Regions from separate parts of the Pseudomonas sp. Soil_N_39 genome, predicted to be linked through region 2. Evidence: predicted binding sites of a transcription regulator. Region 2 holds the regulator's gene; each other region holds the start of a gene.
What was found. The regulator FliA, encoded in region 2, starts transcription of late flagellar genes. The targets are predictions, from matches to a motif close to CTAAAGTTTNNNNNNNNNNNGCCGNTAA.

Region 1 (3,515 bases), on a different contig from region 2:
CAAAGCAACCGCACGCTGTTCACCCTGACGGTGGTCACGGTGCTGGCGTTACCCATCAACATCATTGCCGGTTTTTTCGGCATGAACGTTGGCGGCGTACCGCTGGCCAGTGATCCCGAGGGTTTCTGGATCCTGGTGGCGCTGGTGGCAACTTTCACCGTGATTGCAGGCCGATGGGCGTTTCGCAAGCGGCGCGATTATTGAAATTGATCCACCTCGGGTTCGCATAAGCTTTTGTGGCGAGGGAGCTTGCTCCCGCTCGGCTGCGCAGCAGCCGTAAAAGCTGCCAACCGTTTTATTCCTGACCCACCGCGTTGAATGGCCTTGGGGCTGCTGCGCAGCCCAGCGGGAGCAAGCTCCCTCGCCACAGGTGTTAATCAGGCCTATTGCAAACAGGTCAATACCATCAGGCACTCAACCGCGCCGTCACTTCATTCAACTGCCCGGACAGCCCATGCAAATCCCGACTGGCCGCTTCGGTGCGCTGCACATTGTCGAGGTTGGTGCTGGCGATGCAGGTGATTTCGGTGAGGTTGCGCGAAATGTCTTCGGCCACGGAGGTCTGCTCTTCCGCGGCGGTAGCGATCTGGCGGTTCATGTCGCGAATCGCTTCCACCGCCTGGGTGATGCGTTCCAGCATGGCGCCGGCCTGGGTCACTTGCTCGACACTTTCTTCACTGCGCGACTGCCCGCTTTCGATGGCCTGGGCCGCGTCCACTGCGCCAGTCTGCACGGTCTGGATGATCTGATTGATCTCGATGATCGATGACGCCGTGCGCTGCGCCAAGTTGCGAACCTCATCGGCGACCACCGCGAAACCGCGTCCGGCCTCACCCGCCCGTGCCGCTTCGATGGCAGCGTTGAGCGCCAGCAGGTTAGTCTGCTCGGCAATCGCGCGAATCACTTCAAGCACTTTACCGATGCGCCCGCTGTCGGTTTCCAGACGACGGATCACCGTGGCCGTGTTGGCAATTTCGCCACGCATCTGGGTGATGGTGTGGATAGTGCCCTGCATCACTTTTTCGCCCTGCTGCGCCGAATGATCGGCATCATCGGCAGCCCGCGCCGCATCGGCGGCATGGCGAGCAACCTCCTGGGCGGTGGCGGACATCTCGTTCATGGCCGTTGCCACCTGATCGGTGCGTTCGAATTGTTCGCTGGTGCCTTGGCTCATCAGGCTGGCGATGGCATTGAGCTCACCGCTGGCACTGTCCAGCTCCGTGGCACTGCGTTGCAGGCGCGTGAAGGTTTCGGCAAGGAAATCGCGCAAGGTATTGGCCGCCAGGGCCAGGTCGCCCAGTTCATCCTGGCGCGTACTCGTGACACGCTCGGCGAAACGCCCGCGACTCAGTTGAGTCACGTACTCGATCAGGTTACGGATGGGCTGCACCAGGTTGCGGTTGACCAGCCATACACTCAACAACCCGACCAGCAGCCCCGAGACGAGCATGATCACTGTACCCAACATGATCGTGCGATCGGCACCGGAACTGATCAGCGCCGATTGCTCATCGCCCAGTTTATGCAACTCGACCACCAACTCACTCATCTGCTCACTGGCCGCGCGGTCCACGCCCTTGACCGCTGCGTCACCCGCCGCAGCATCGCCGCCCGCCGCCACAAACGCATCACGGCCCTTCTGGTAAGCCGCGCCCAACTGCACATGCTCGCTCCGCAGCCGTTCGATGCGTGTCTTGATCTGCGCCGGGACACCGTCGTGGGTGGTCAACCGGCCAAGAATGTCCTGGACATCGTGTTGACGCGCCTCGAACTGCTTCCAGTATTTCTCCAGGTCTGCCGGCTGCTTGCCGCGCAGCAACACATTCTTCCACTCCTGGACCTGGACCTTGAATTGCACGTTGGCCTCATCGATCAATTGCGAGGCATGCAACGGGCCATCGATCAGGTGGCGATAATTCTGGATGCCATCGGAAAGGAAGTGAAAGGATGCCAAGGCGATCAGCAACATGGTCAGCAGGCTGCCGCTCAGCAAGGCGAGAATCTGGGCTTTCAGGGATTTTTGTAGAAACATGGAGTCAATCTCTTCGAATAAAGAACCTCCATGTCCAGGCCCCACTGTTGCAACCGAATGTGGAGGATATGTGCATGACATCGGCCCATAAGCCGTGTTCTTGAGCCTTGGCGACCACCGGTAGCGACGGCGTTTTCGCTGATTGGACATGACCTGTCCAGACAATCCCTTTTGTCGGCCCGACGGGATTTAAAAGTCTTTTTGTCATTTCTCCTGCTGTATCCTGCCCAGGCTTTGTAAAAGCGCGGATCTACCAGATCTATCCACAGACTTTGCGAGGAGCGCGATATGCACGAGATCCCTAATCTCCCCTTCCCAAGCCTGCACGACACTGAGCAGACGACCACGCTACAAGCCGGGGGGCAACCTGATGCCCAGCAACCCGAGCCCAAGGAACCCACTGAACGCCGCCAGGCCGACAGCGAAGACTGATTGACCCGCACCACCAGACCGTGTGGAAAGCGCTAAGATGCGCTTTCCACACTGCCTGAATCCAGAGCCCCCCATGAGCGATGACACCCCACCCTTCAGCGAAGCCCAGGCCAGCGTCCTGATCGGCACCGCCGAGAAAATGGTCGAAATCTGGACCCGCCTTCCCGCCGAGAAACAAGCGGCCCTGCTGGCGCGTTTCGGCAGCGAAGAAAACGCCATCGCCGCGCTGGTCACCACGCGCCTGATCAGCGGACAGCACGACAGCTGAATCACCATTGGGCAAATAGTTTTGCTTTTCTGCGCTCGGACGCCACGGCCGCCGTTATCATAAGCAGCCTATCTATCCTGCTGCTCCGTGGACCTTTTCCCCATGTCAGATTCCCAGCGCCCCCTGGCGGTCACGCTGCAAGTCGTTTCCATCGTCCTGTTCACCTTCATCGGCTACCTGAATATCGGCATTCCCCTGGCCGTGCTGCCCGGCTTCGTCCACGGCGAACTGGGTTTCGGCGCGGTGATCGCCGGGCTGGTGATCAGCGTGCAATACCTGGCCACCCTGCTCAGTCGCCCTTACGCAGGGCGAATCATCGACAACCTGGGGAGCAAGCGCGCGGTGATGTTCGGCCTCGCCGGCTGCGGGCTGAGCGGTGTGTTCATGCTGGTGTCGGCTTGGACACCCCACCTGCCAACGTTCAGCCTGATCAGCCTGTTGATCGGCCGCCTGGTGCTGGGCAGCGCGGAAAGCCTGGTGGGTTCGGGTTCGATTGGCTGGGGCATCGGTCGGGTCGGTGCGGCGAATACCGCCAAGGTGATTTCCTGGAACGGTATCGCCAGTTACGGCGCGTTGGCGATCGGTGCGCCGCTGGGGGTGTGGCTGGTCAATGCGTTGGGGCTGTGGAGCATGGGCGTCAGCATCATCTTGCTGGGTTTGCTGGGGCTGGCATTGGCCTGGCGTAAGACTGCGGCACCCATCGTCGCTGGCGAGCGCCTGCCGTTCATGCATGTATTGGGGCGTGTACTGCCCCACGGCTGCGGCCTGGCCCTGGGCTCCATC
Region 2 (3,515 bases):
CCGGAAGTCGAGCCACTGGAAGAGGGCGGAGTGATTGCCATGGTCGGTCCTGCCGGCATGGGCAAGACCACCACCCTGGCCAAGCTCGCCGCCCGTTATGTACTCAAGTACGGCGCCCAGAGCATCGCCCTGGTGAGCATGGACAGTTTCCGCATCGGTGCCCAGGAACAACTCAAGACCCTGGGCCGGATCCTCAATGTGTCGGTGACCCATGTGGATCCGGGCCAATCCCTGGCCCAGGCGCTGGAGCCGTTGCTGCGCAAACGCGTTGTGCTGATCGATACCGCGGGCCTGCAAGCCAGCGATCCAGCCCTGCGCATGCAGCTCGAAAGCCTGGCCGGACGCGGTATCAAGTCAAAAAATTATCTCGTGTTGGCAACCACCAGCCAGAAACAGGTTCTAACCGCCGCATACCACAGCTACAAACGCTGCGGACTGGCCGGCTGCATCCTGACTAAGCTGGACGAAACGGCAAGCCTGGGCGAGGTGTTGAGCCTGGCGATCGGTCATGAACTGCCGGTGGCCTACCTGACCGATGGGCCGCGGATCCCGGATGATTTGCATCTGCCGCGCCGTCATCAACTGGTCAGTCGTGCCGTGAGTGTGCAAATGCAGGAAGAACCCAGCGAAGAAGCCATGGCTGACATGTTCGCTGACATCTACCACAGCCCGAGCAAGCAGGTCGGCTGAGGTAATCATGAATATTTTTTGTACCTACATCGATGGTCTGCCATGCATTGTTCCTTATGCGAACGCGCAGCCAGTAATGTGGCCTCCGTCTAAGAAGACAAGGTAAAGAACGAACATGGGCAGCATGCATCCCGTACAGGTGATCGCGGTGACCGGCGGCAAAGGTGGCGTCGGGAAGACTAACGTGTCAGTGAACTTGTCCCTGGCTCTGGCAGAGCTTGGCCGACGGGTCATGCTGCTGGACGCCGACCTGGGCCTGGCGAACGTCGACGTGCTGCTGGGGCTTACCCCCAAACGCACCCTGGCGGACGTGATCGAAGGCCGCTGCGAACTGCGCGACGTGCTGTTGCAGGGGCCAGGCGGGATTCGTATCGTGCCGGCTGCCTCCGGCACCCAGAGCATGGTTCACCTGACCCCAGCCCAACACGCGGGCCTGATCCAGGCTTTCAGCGACATCGGCGACAACCTCGATGTGCTGGTGATCGATACCGCGGCCGGCATTGGCGACTCGGTCGTCAGTTTCGTGCGCGCCGCCCAGGAAGTGCTGCTGGTGGTCTGCGACGAACCGACGTCCATCACCGACGCCTACGCCCTGATCAAACTGCTGAACCGCGACTATGGCATGAACCGCTTCCGCGTCCTGGCCAACATGGCCCAGAGCCCGCAGGAAGGACGCAACCTGTTCGCCAAGTTGACCAAGGTCACCGATCGCTTCCTGGACGTCGCCCTGCAATACGTCGGCGCGGTGCCTTACGACGAAAGCGTGCGCAAGGCCGTCCAGAAGCAACGTGCCGTCTATGAAGCCTTTCCACGTTCCAAATGCGCGCTGGCGTTCAAGGCGATCGCCCAGAAGGTCGATACCTGGCCATTGCCGGCCAATCCTCGCGGGCATCTGGAGTTTTTCGTCGAACGTCTTGTGCAACAAACAGCAGGGCCCGTGCTATGACAGCCAGCGGTTACAACCATCTCTACAAAAAATCGGCACGGGACGCCCAATACGAATTGATCGAGCGTTATGCGCCACTGGTCAAGCGTATCGCCTACCACTTGCTGGCGCGGTTGCCGGCCAGTGTCCAGGTCGAGGACTTGATCCAGGCCGGCATGATCGGCCTGCTTGAAGTGTCGAACAAATACGACGCCAGCAAAGGCGCCAGTTTCGAGACCTATGCCGGTATTCGCATTCGCGGGGCGATGCTCGATGAAGTCCGCAAGGGCGATTGGGCGCCGCGTTCGGTGCACCGCAATACCCGCATGGTCAGTGACGCGATTCGGGCAATTGAAGCGAAAACCGGGCGTGACGCTAAAGATCACGAAGTTGCTGCCGAACTCCAGTTAAGTCTCGATGATTATTACGGGATTTTGAACGATACCTTGGGCAGCCGCCTGTTCAGTTTCGACGACCTGCTGCAGGACGGCGAACACGAAGGGCTGCACGAGGATGGCGCGAGTGCTCACATGGAGCCATCGCGTGACCTGGAAGATGAACGTTTCCAGAGCGCGCTGGCGGATGCGATTGCCAATTTGCCGGAGCGTGAGCGACTGGTCTTGGCGCTGTACTACGACGAAGAGCTGAACCTCAAGGAAATCGGTGAGGTCCTGGGGGTCAGCGAATCGCGGGTCAGCCAGTTACACAGCCAGTGCGCGGCCCGTTTGCGGGGGCGTTTGGGGGAGTGGCGAGCGCGTTGACAGGCAGTGTGGGGACACTGCGACGAGGCTGGCCTGGCAGGTACTGCGCCAGTCTCCATCCGTTGTGCTCCGGACCGTTGTCGAGTGTTGTGCCGGATTGATTGAAATGGCGCGTCCAGGTGCTGGGCGCGTTTAAGACTGCTTGGAGGTCGAATTGGACAAGAACATGAAAATCCTCATCGTTGATGACTTCTCAACGATGCGGCGGATCATAAAAAACCTGTTGCGTGACCTTGGGTTCACCAACACGGTCGAGGCGGATGATGGCGTCACAGCCATTCCGGTCCTCAACAGCGGGAGCATCGACTTTCTGGTGACTGACTGGAACATGCCCGGCATGACCGGTATCGACTTGTTGCGCCATGTGCGCGCCGACGAAAAGCTCAAGCATCTTCCGGTGCTGATGGTCACTGCCGAAGCCAAGCGCGAGCAGATCATCGAAGCGGCCCAGGCCGGTGTAAACGGCTATGTGGTCAAACCCTTCACGGCCCAGGCGTTGAAAGAGAAGATCGAAAAAATCTTCGAACGCATCGGTTAACTGCGCCACGGGGGAGCTATGGACAACGAATCTTCAATGGGCGATTTCGAATCGACCCTGAAAAAACATGCCCGCGAACTGGTCGACAGCCTTGAAAAAGGTCGCTTTGGCGATGCGGTTCAAATGATCCATGAGCTCAACCAGACCCGTGACCGCGGTCTGTATCAGGAAGTGGGCAAGCTCACGCGTGAACTGCACAGCGCGATTGTCAATTTCCAGATCGACCCGCACATGCCGCAGGCCGAGGAAGTCTCGCAGATCACCGACGCCACCGAGCGCCTGGGGTATGTGGTCAAGCTGACCGAGGCCGCGGCGAACCGCACCATGGACCTGGTGGAAAGTGCAACGCCGCTGGTCAACGGCCTGAGTGAAGAAGCCCAGGCCTTGAGCACCGACTGGGGCCGGTTCATGCGTCGCGAAGTCGGTGCTGAAGAGTTTCGGGAGCTGGCCCGTCGGGTCGACGGTTTCCTGGCGCGCAGCAGCACCGAGAACCGCGCCGTGGCAAGCAACCTCAACGACATTCTGCTGGCCCAGGACTATCAAGACCTGACCGGCCAGGTGATCAAGCGTGTGACCCAATTGGTCACCGAAGTGGAAAGCA
Region 3 (3,515 bases), on a different contig from region 2:
ACTAGGACAACGCCAACAGATAACCGCCCAGGAACAACTGGTCGATCCAGAACACCTGGTGCAACAGCACGATGAACCAGAACACCACTTGAAATGAGACTTTGCGGGTCTTGTGGCGAAACAGCTGCTGGGCCAGCAAGGCGCCGGGCCAACCGCCGGCCAGCTCTACCGCATGCAACACATTCTCCGGGGTACGCCAGGCGTCGGCGCGCGCCTTGCGCTTGTCGCTCCAGTACAGCAGGAACGCCACCACGCTGACGACGCCATAGGCCCCCATCGGCACCCACGACACCGCCCGCAGCCCGAACAGCAGCGAACCGAACAGCGGCAAGGCACAGACCAGGGCAAACACCGTCAGTTTGAGCCGCAGGTGCTGCACGGCGCCGTCGGCGTTGCGCCCGGCACGTTTGCGGTTGCCTGAATCGTTCATGGCTTGGCGGCGGTCCAGTCCACCCAGCCGAACTGCCAGGTGGCCAGGATCAGCAGGCCAAAAGCGATTCGATACCAGGCGAACACGGCGTAGCTGTGACTGGCGATGAACCGCAGCAGGCCCTTGACCGCGATCATGGCGAAAATGAACGCCGTGACAAAACCAATGGCGAACACTGGGAAATCCGCCGGGACGAACAGTTCGCGGTACTTGTAGCCCGAGTAGACGGCCGCGCCGACCATGGTGGGCATCGCCAGGAAGAACGAGAATTCGGTAGCAGTTTTACGCGACAGACCGAACAGCAAGCCACCAATGATGGTCGCGCCGGAACGGGAGGTGCCCGGGATCATCGCTATGCATTGGGCCAGGCCAACCTTCAGTGCGTCCTTCCAGGAGATCTCGTCCACCGTCTCGGCGTGCACCTGGTGCTGACGCTTCTCGGCCCAGAGCATCACCAGACCGCCCACCACCAGCGCGGCGGCCACGGTGATCGGGTTGAACAGGTAATGGTGGATCCAGTCGGCAAACAGCACGCCCAAGACCACGGCCGGCAGAAAGGCGATCAGCAGGTTGGCGGTAAACCGGCGAGCGCTGGGTTGCGTCGGTAGCCCCAGCACCACGTCGAAGATCTTGCGCCGGAACTCCCAGACCACCGCGAGGATCGCGCCCAACTGAATGATGATGTTGAATGCCATCGAGCGTTCGCCACCGAACTCGAGCAAGTCGGCGACAATGATCTGGTGCCCCGTGCTGGAAATCGGCAGAAACTCCGTCAAGCCTTCCACTACGCCAAGAATCAATGCCGAAAAGGCCGTCCACAAATCCATTCATCCCCCAAAAAAGACGCTGTTCAAGCAGGTCTTATCAATATTCAAGTGTCATGCAGGTACACGCAGCGGCTGCACGATAACCGCGACCTTTCAAAAAAAACCAATGAAAAATCAGAACAGACTCAGGTTTTGCGCTGCGGGGCCGAAATCCTATCAGACAAGCCCTGATAACGCTGCCGCGTTATGACCCAGGTCAATCATGGATAGCCGCCGGGCGCTAAAGTGCCGGCCGTCGTTAATGACAAGAATAAGAAACCGGAGTGACAGCGTATGAATAGCTTGCGCAGTGTGTCGATCAGCCGACGCTTGTGGCTCATCCTGGTCGTGGCCATCGTGATGTTGTTCACGCTAGGCGCCTTTATGCTCAAGCAGATCCACACGGACCTGTATCAGGCCAAGGTGCAGAAGACCCAGCATGTGGTGCAGACCGCCAGTGGTGTACTGAGCTACTACCATGGGCTGGAAACCGCCGGCACCCTGACCCGCGAGGCAGCGCAGAAGCAAGCCCTCAGCGCCGTGCGAGGCCTGCGCTATGACCAGAGCGATTACTTCTGGATCAACGACCTGACGCCGGTCATGGTCATGCACCCGACCAACCCGAAGCTTGAAGGCCAGAACCTCTCGGCGATCCGCGACCCGAACGGTTTTGCGCTGTTCAACGAGATGGTCGCCATCGCCAAAGCCAAGGGTGCCGGGATCATCGATTACCTCTGGCCCAAGCCGGGCGCCGAAGCGCCGGTCGCCAAGACTTCCTACGTCAAACTGTTCGAACCGTGGGGCTGGATCATCGGTTCCGGCGTGTATGTGGACGACGTCCAGGCAGAGTTCCAGTCCCAGTTGATCAAGGCTTCGTTGATTGGCTTGGCGATCACCCTGGTCATGGGCCTTCTGCTGACTCTGATTGTGCGCAGCATCGTCCGCCCGCTTCAAGAAACCGTCAACGCCATGGCCAATATCGCCAGCGGCGAAAGCGATCTGACGCGTACCCTCGACACCCACGGCCAGGACGAAGTCACGCAACTGGCCCGGCATTTCAACGCTTTTACCGCCAAATTGCGCCAGGTGGTGAGCCAGTTGCAGGCCTCGGCCAGCGAGCTGGGGCAATCTTCCAACGAATTGGGCAACGACGCGGCTCAAGCCCAGGAACGCAGCCAGCAACAGTCACAACAAATGGAACTGGTGGCCACCGCGATCAACGAAGTGACCTATGGCGTGCAGGACGTGGCCAAGAACGCCGAGCACGCGGCCAGTGAGATGCGCGACGCCGAATCCCAGGCCCAGCAAGGCCAGGTCAACATCGATGGGAGCTTGCAGCAGATCGACCGCTTGTCCCAGACCATCGATCAAGCCGTGGAAGTGATTCGCACCCTGGCGAGTGAAAGCACCCAGATCGGCAGTGTGCTGGAGGTGATTCGTTCCATCGCCGAACAAACCAACCTGTTGGCCCTCAACGCCGCGATCGAAGCCGCCCGCGCCGGCGAGCAAGGCCGGGGCTTTGCGGTGGTTGCTGATGAAGTGCGGCTGCTGGCCCAGCGCACGCAGAAATCCACCGCCGAGATCCAGGCGATGATCGAGCGCCTGCAAACCCACTCCGAAGCCGCCGTGAAAGTCATCGGCGACAGCAGCCGTGCCTCGCAACTGACCATCGAACAGGCCGGCCTCGCCGGTGCCAGCCTCAACGCCATCGGCCAGGCCCTGCGCAACCTCAACAGCCTGAACGCCTCCATCGCCAGCGCCACCCTGCAACAGGCCCATGTGGTGGAAGACATCAACCAGAACGTCACCCAGGCCGCCGGCCTGTCCCATAGCACCGCCATGGCCGCCGAACAGTCCAGCCAGGCAAGCAGCCGCCTCAAGGCGTTGAGTGAACAGTTGAATGGGTTGCTCAAGCAATTCCGAGTCTAAAGATCGGTAGCCAACCCTGTGGGAGCGAGCTTGCTCGCGATCGCGGTCGCACATTCAGCATTGATGCAAGCTGACCCACCGCTATCGCGAGCAAGCTCGCTCCCACAGGGGATTTGTGGTGAGTACCAAACCAGAGACCAACGCAAAACCGCGGTGGGGGCGAGCCTGCTCGCGATAGCGCCAGCCCATTTACGACATTGGTATTGGAGCTCTCCACACCATAGCGCTTACAATCGCCGCCCTCTCCTCTTTCCCCAAGGAACTGCCATGTCCGGGCTTGAACTGTTTGCCGCAGCCCTCGGCGTGATCGCCGTCTGGTTGACCGTCAAGCAGAACCCCTGGTGCTGGCC
Region 4 (3,515 bases), on a different contig from region 2:
AATTCTTCCTCAGGCTTCTTGCCCTCGTCGACCAGCTTGCGCAGGTAATCCAGCGCCTGTCGCCCGTCGTTCAACGCCACCACCTCGACGCCGACCGTTTGCAGGCAACGGGTCACCTGCTTGCGGGCCACCGAAGAATCATCGACGGTCAACACTCGCAGCGAAATCGCCTTGTGCTGGGTCTCGGCATCCACCACCCCCACGGAAATCGCTTCCGGCGTGGGCGCCACTTCGGCGAGGATTTTCTCCACGTCGATGATTTCCACCAACTGGTTATCGACCCGGGTCACCGCCGTCAGGTAGTGATCGCGGCCGGTGCCCTTGGGCGGTGGATGGATCTCTTCCCAGTTCATGTTGACGATGCGCTCCACCGAGCGCACCAGGAACCCCTGGGTCTTGGTGTTGTACTCGGTGATGATCACAAACGGATTGCTCTGGTCCAGCAACCGACCGGAGCCGGTCGCCATCGCCAGGTCGAGAATCGGAATGGTCGCACCGCGGATATTGGCCACACCGCACACGACGGGGCTGGACTTGGGCATCAGGGTCAGCTTGGGGCATTGCAGCACCTCGCGAACCTTGAATACGTTGATCCCGTACATTTGTTGGCCGTCGAGACGGAACAACAACAGCTCCAGGCGATTCTGACCGACCAGCTGAGTGCGCTGGTTTACCGAATCCATTACTCCCGCCATGCCCTGACTCCTACCTAACGCTAATGTGTCCGACGCGCATTCATCACTAAACGGCACGGGGCTTGCTATTGAACCGGCATGAACGCACAAACGACATTTTCTCGACGCCTGACCACTCACTGCCGCCACTGGCTCGGTGCACTGCTGGCTGCCTGCCTGTTCACTTCGGGCAGTCCTGCCCTTGCGGCGGCTCCGGTTACCTTGCCTGATCTCCTTATCGGCGTCACTCAGGGCTTTCTTGAATTCACCGTAGAAGACTATCTGGCAAGCAGTCAAACCGAAGGTCGTTACGAAATCGAAGTCAACCAGCTCGACCCGCGCTTGCGCATGCCCATGTGTGACAAGGAATTGACTGCGTCGCTGGAGAGCCCGGCCCGGCCCCTGGGCCGCGTCACGGTGAAGGTTCGTTGTGACAGTGCCGCGCCCTGGACGGTGTTCGTGCCCGCTCAAGTGCGCCTGTTCCGGGAAATCGTCACCACCACCCGTCCACTCAAGCGGGCCGGGATCGTCGAGCCCCAGGACGTGATGTTGCGCGAACGGGACATCAGCCAGATCACCCAGGGTTTCCTGACCTCTGTCGATCAAGCCATCGGGCAGAAACTTGTCCGACCAATGGTCGCCGATCAGGTCGTGACGCTGGTGCACCTGGAACAGGCCGAGGTGGTCCGCAAGGGTGACCAGGTGGTCATCACCGCCCGTAGCGGCTCTCTTGCCGTGCGGATGCCCGGCGAGGCCCTGTCCAACGGCGGCATGCGTGAGCAGATACGGGTAAAAAACCTTAATTCCCAGCGCGTCATCAAGGCGCAAGTGATGGCTCCAGGCCAAGTGGAAGTGGCGATGTAATCACCCGATAGAGGAGGTAGAAAGCTGGCGCTTGATCCCGGTGTTCCCTAGACTGTGCCTTACGCAAAGGCAAGCGCAGACGTGCGCACGTTCATTGAACAAATGAGCCTAAAGTTTTTTTGGGGATGGCCGAAAACATGGCAAGCGTCCAAATACCCAGAGGTTTTTTACCATGGTCATCGATTTCAATCGTTTAAACAGCTCTTCACCGCTGACAGGCACTACGCGTACCAGCGCCACCAAGGAAACCGTCGAAACCGACAAATCCGCGCCGCTGTCCACGCCTGCCGAAAAGGTCAGCAACGGGGAGTCGGTACACCTCAGCAATGAGGCTCAGCAGTTGCAGAAGGTCACTGACAAGCTGCGCGATCAACCTGTCGTCGACAACGCCCGCGTGGCCGAGTTGAAAGCAGCCATCGCCGATGGCAGCTACAAAGTCGACAGCAACCGCGTAGCCAGCAAACTGCTCAACTTCGAAGCCCAGCGCTAGGCCGCCGCCTGCGCGAGGCTTTTGGACGCTAAGACCCAAGGCCAGCCATGCACGACACTCATTTATTGCAACTGATCATCGACGACTTCGTTCCAGCGCAACAATTGCTGGAGCTATTGCAGGCTGAATCCGTGGCCCTGCACGGTCGTGACATGCCTTTGCTGGAAAATATCCTGGCGCAAAAACAGGCACTGATCATCTTGCTCGACCAGCATGGCCGCAAGCGCAGCGAGATCCTCGCCAGCCTCAACCTGCCCGCCAGTCATGACGGCCTTGAGCAGTTGGCTGCCCAGTCGACCCTAGGCGACCAGTTGCGGTCCCAGAGCAAAGTACTCAACGACCTGCTCGCCCAATGCCAGGCGACCAACGCCCGCAACGGCCAGTCGATCCTGATGCAGCAGGCCGCCACCGCCAACCAGTTGCGTATTCTCAACGGTGGCGAGATCCCGACGCTGTATGACGCTAGCGGTTCGACGGCCCGAATGGTCAAGCACCGCCCGCTCAGCCAGGCATGAAACGAACAATGCCTTCGCTCTATCAACGCGCGATACATGCTGGCAAAATGCTGGCTATTCGTAGTCGTATTTTGCCTGGAGATTGACCCACCGTGTTCAATGCCTCAAACGCGGATGATGCTCCGCAGCCCCCCAAGGTCCTCACCACGCCCCTGGAAATCTCCGGCAACCTGCGGATGCTGCAAGATAGCCACGACCCGCTGATCATTACCTTCCATGAACGTACCCAGCGCTTCCAGAGCTATCTGGTCAACGTCGATCGCGAGACCAATTCCATCGCCCTGGATGAAATGATTCCCCGGGACGGCGAGCGTTTCCTGCTGGCCGGCGAGCCGTTTCGCGTCGAGGGGTTCCATGACGGCGTGCGCATCGCCTGGGATGGCAAGGGTCCGCTGACCATTGATGAGTCCAGCGACGGTCGTTGCTATCGCGGCGCCCTGCCCGACGAAGTGGTCTACCACCAACGTCGCAACGCCTTCCGTGCCGCCCTGAAACTGGCGCAACTGGTGAGCGTTGAACTGGGCGGCGACAAGCTCAAGTCCCCCGTGGACGGCAAGCTGCTGGACATTTCCGCCACCGGTTGCAAGCTGCGTTTCGACGGCGATATCACCGAACGTCTGCAGTTGGGCCAGGTGTACGAGCGCTTCATCGCGGCCCTGCCGTTTGGCAATATGATCGCCCCGGTGGAGCTGCGTTACCTGCATTTCGAAGAAAGGATCAACACCACGTTCGCCGGCGTGCGCTTCCACAACATCAGTGGCCTGGTGCAACGGCAGGTCGAGCGGTTCGTCTACCAGCTCCAGCGCGAAGCGCGGCGCTTCGATAAAGACGACCTCTGATCGTCGAGCCATAAAAAAACGGGCAGTCCCTTGCGGTGACTGCCCGTTTTTTTATGTCTGTTTCAAGGCCTGGCCTGGGTAAAGCTGGGGGGCTCAGGGTCCTGCACTTCAGCTTCCGCCGCGGTTTCAGTGG

Region 1: AC3A5O_RS06240 (methyl-accepting chemotaxis protein) is a predicted target of FliA. The motif match lies at 2,110-2,137, and genes of this name have one in related genera.
Region 3: AC3A5O_RS27940 (methyl-accepting chemotaxis protein) is a predicted target of FliA. The motif match lies at 1,382-1,409, and genes of this name have one in related genera.
Region 4: flgM (flagellar biosynthesis anti-sigma factor FlgM) is a predicted target of FliA. The motif match lies at 1,647-1,674, and genes of this name have one in related genera.

The regions. Positions count from the first base shown of each region.
Region 1 covers NZ_JBDGLI010000003.1:317,161-320,675, reverse strand. Annotated here, with positions in the region: gene AC3A5O_RS06245 (transporter) at 1-204, shown strand, start outside; gene AC3A5O_RS06240 (methyl-accepting chemotaxis protein) at 407-2,032, opposite strand; gene AC3A5O_RS06235 (hypothetical protein) at 2,321-2,464, shown strand; gene AC3A5O_RS06230 (hypothetical protein) at 2,502-2,732, shown strand; gene AC3A5O_RS06225 (MFS transporter) at 2,835-3,515, shown strand, end outside.
Region 2 covers NZ_JBDGLI010000005.1:159,972-163,486, forward strand. Annotated here, with positions in the region: gene flhF (flagellar biosynthesis GTPase FlhF) at 1-690, shown strand, start outside; gene fleN (flagellar synthesis regulator FleN) at 806-1,636, shown strand; gene fliA (RNA polymerase sigma factor FliA) at 1,633-2,376, shown strand; gene AC3A5O_RS10015 (chemotaxis response regulator CheY) at 2,543-2,914, shown strand; gene AC3A5O_RS10020 (protein phosphatase CheZ) at 2,933-3,515, shown strand, end outside.
Region 3 covers NZ_JBDGLI010000030.1:32,146-35,660, reverse strand. Annotated here, with positions in the region: gene AC3A5O_RS27950 (DUF1294 domain-containing protein) at 2-430, opposite strand; gene AC3A5O_RS27945 (undecaprenyl-diphosphate phosphatase) at 427-1,257, opposite strand; gene AC3A5O_RS27940 (methyl-accepting chemotaxis protein) at 1,531-3,165, shown strand; gene pnuC (nicotinamide riboside transporter PnuC) at 3,433-3,515, shown strand, end outside.
Region 4 covers NZ_JBDGLI010000003.1:414,893-418,407, reverse strand. Annotated here, with positions in the region: gene AC3A5O_RS06680 (chemotaxis protein CheV) at 1-695, opposite strand, end outside; gene flgA (flagellar basal body P-ring formation chaperone FlgA) at 774-1,538, shown strand; gene flgM (flagellar biosynthesis anti-sigma factor FlgM) at 1,711-2,028, shown strand; gene AC3A5O_RS06665 (flagella synthesis protein FlgN) at 2,076-2,543, shown strand; gene AC3A5O_RS06660 (flagellar brake protein) at 2,636-3,382, shown strand; gene AC3A5O_RS06655 (MFS transporter) at 3,445-3,515, opposite strand, start outside.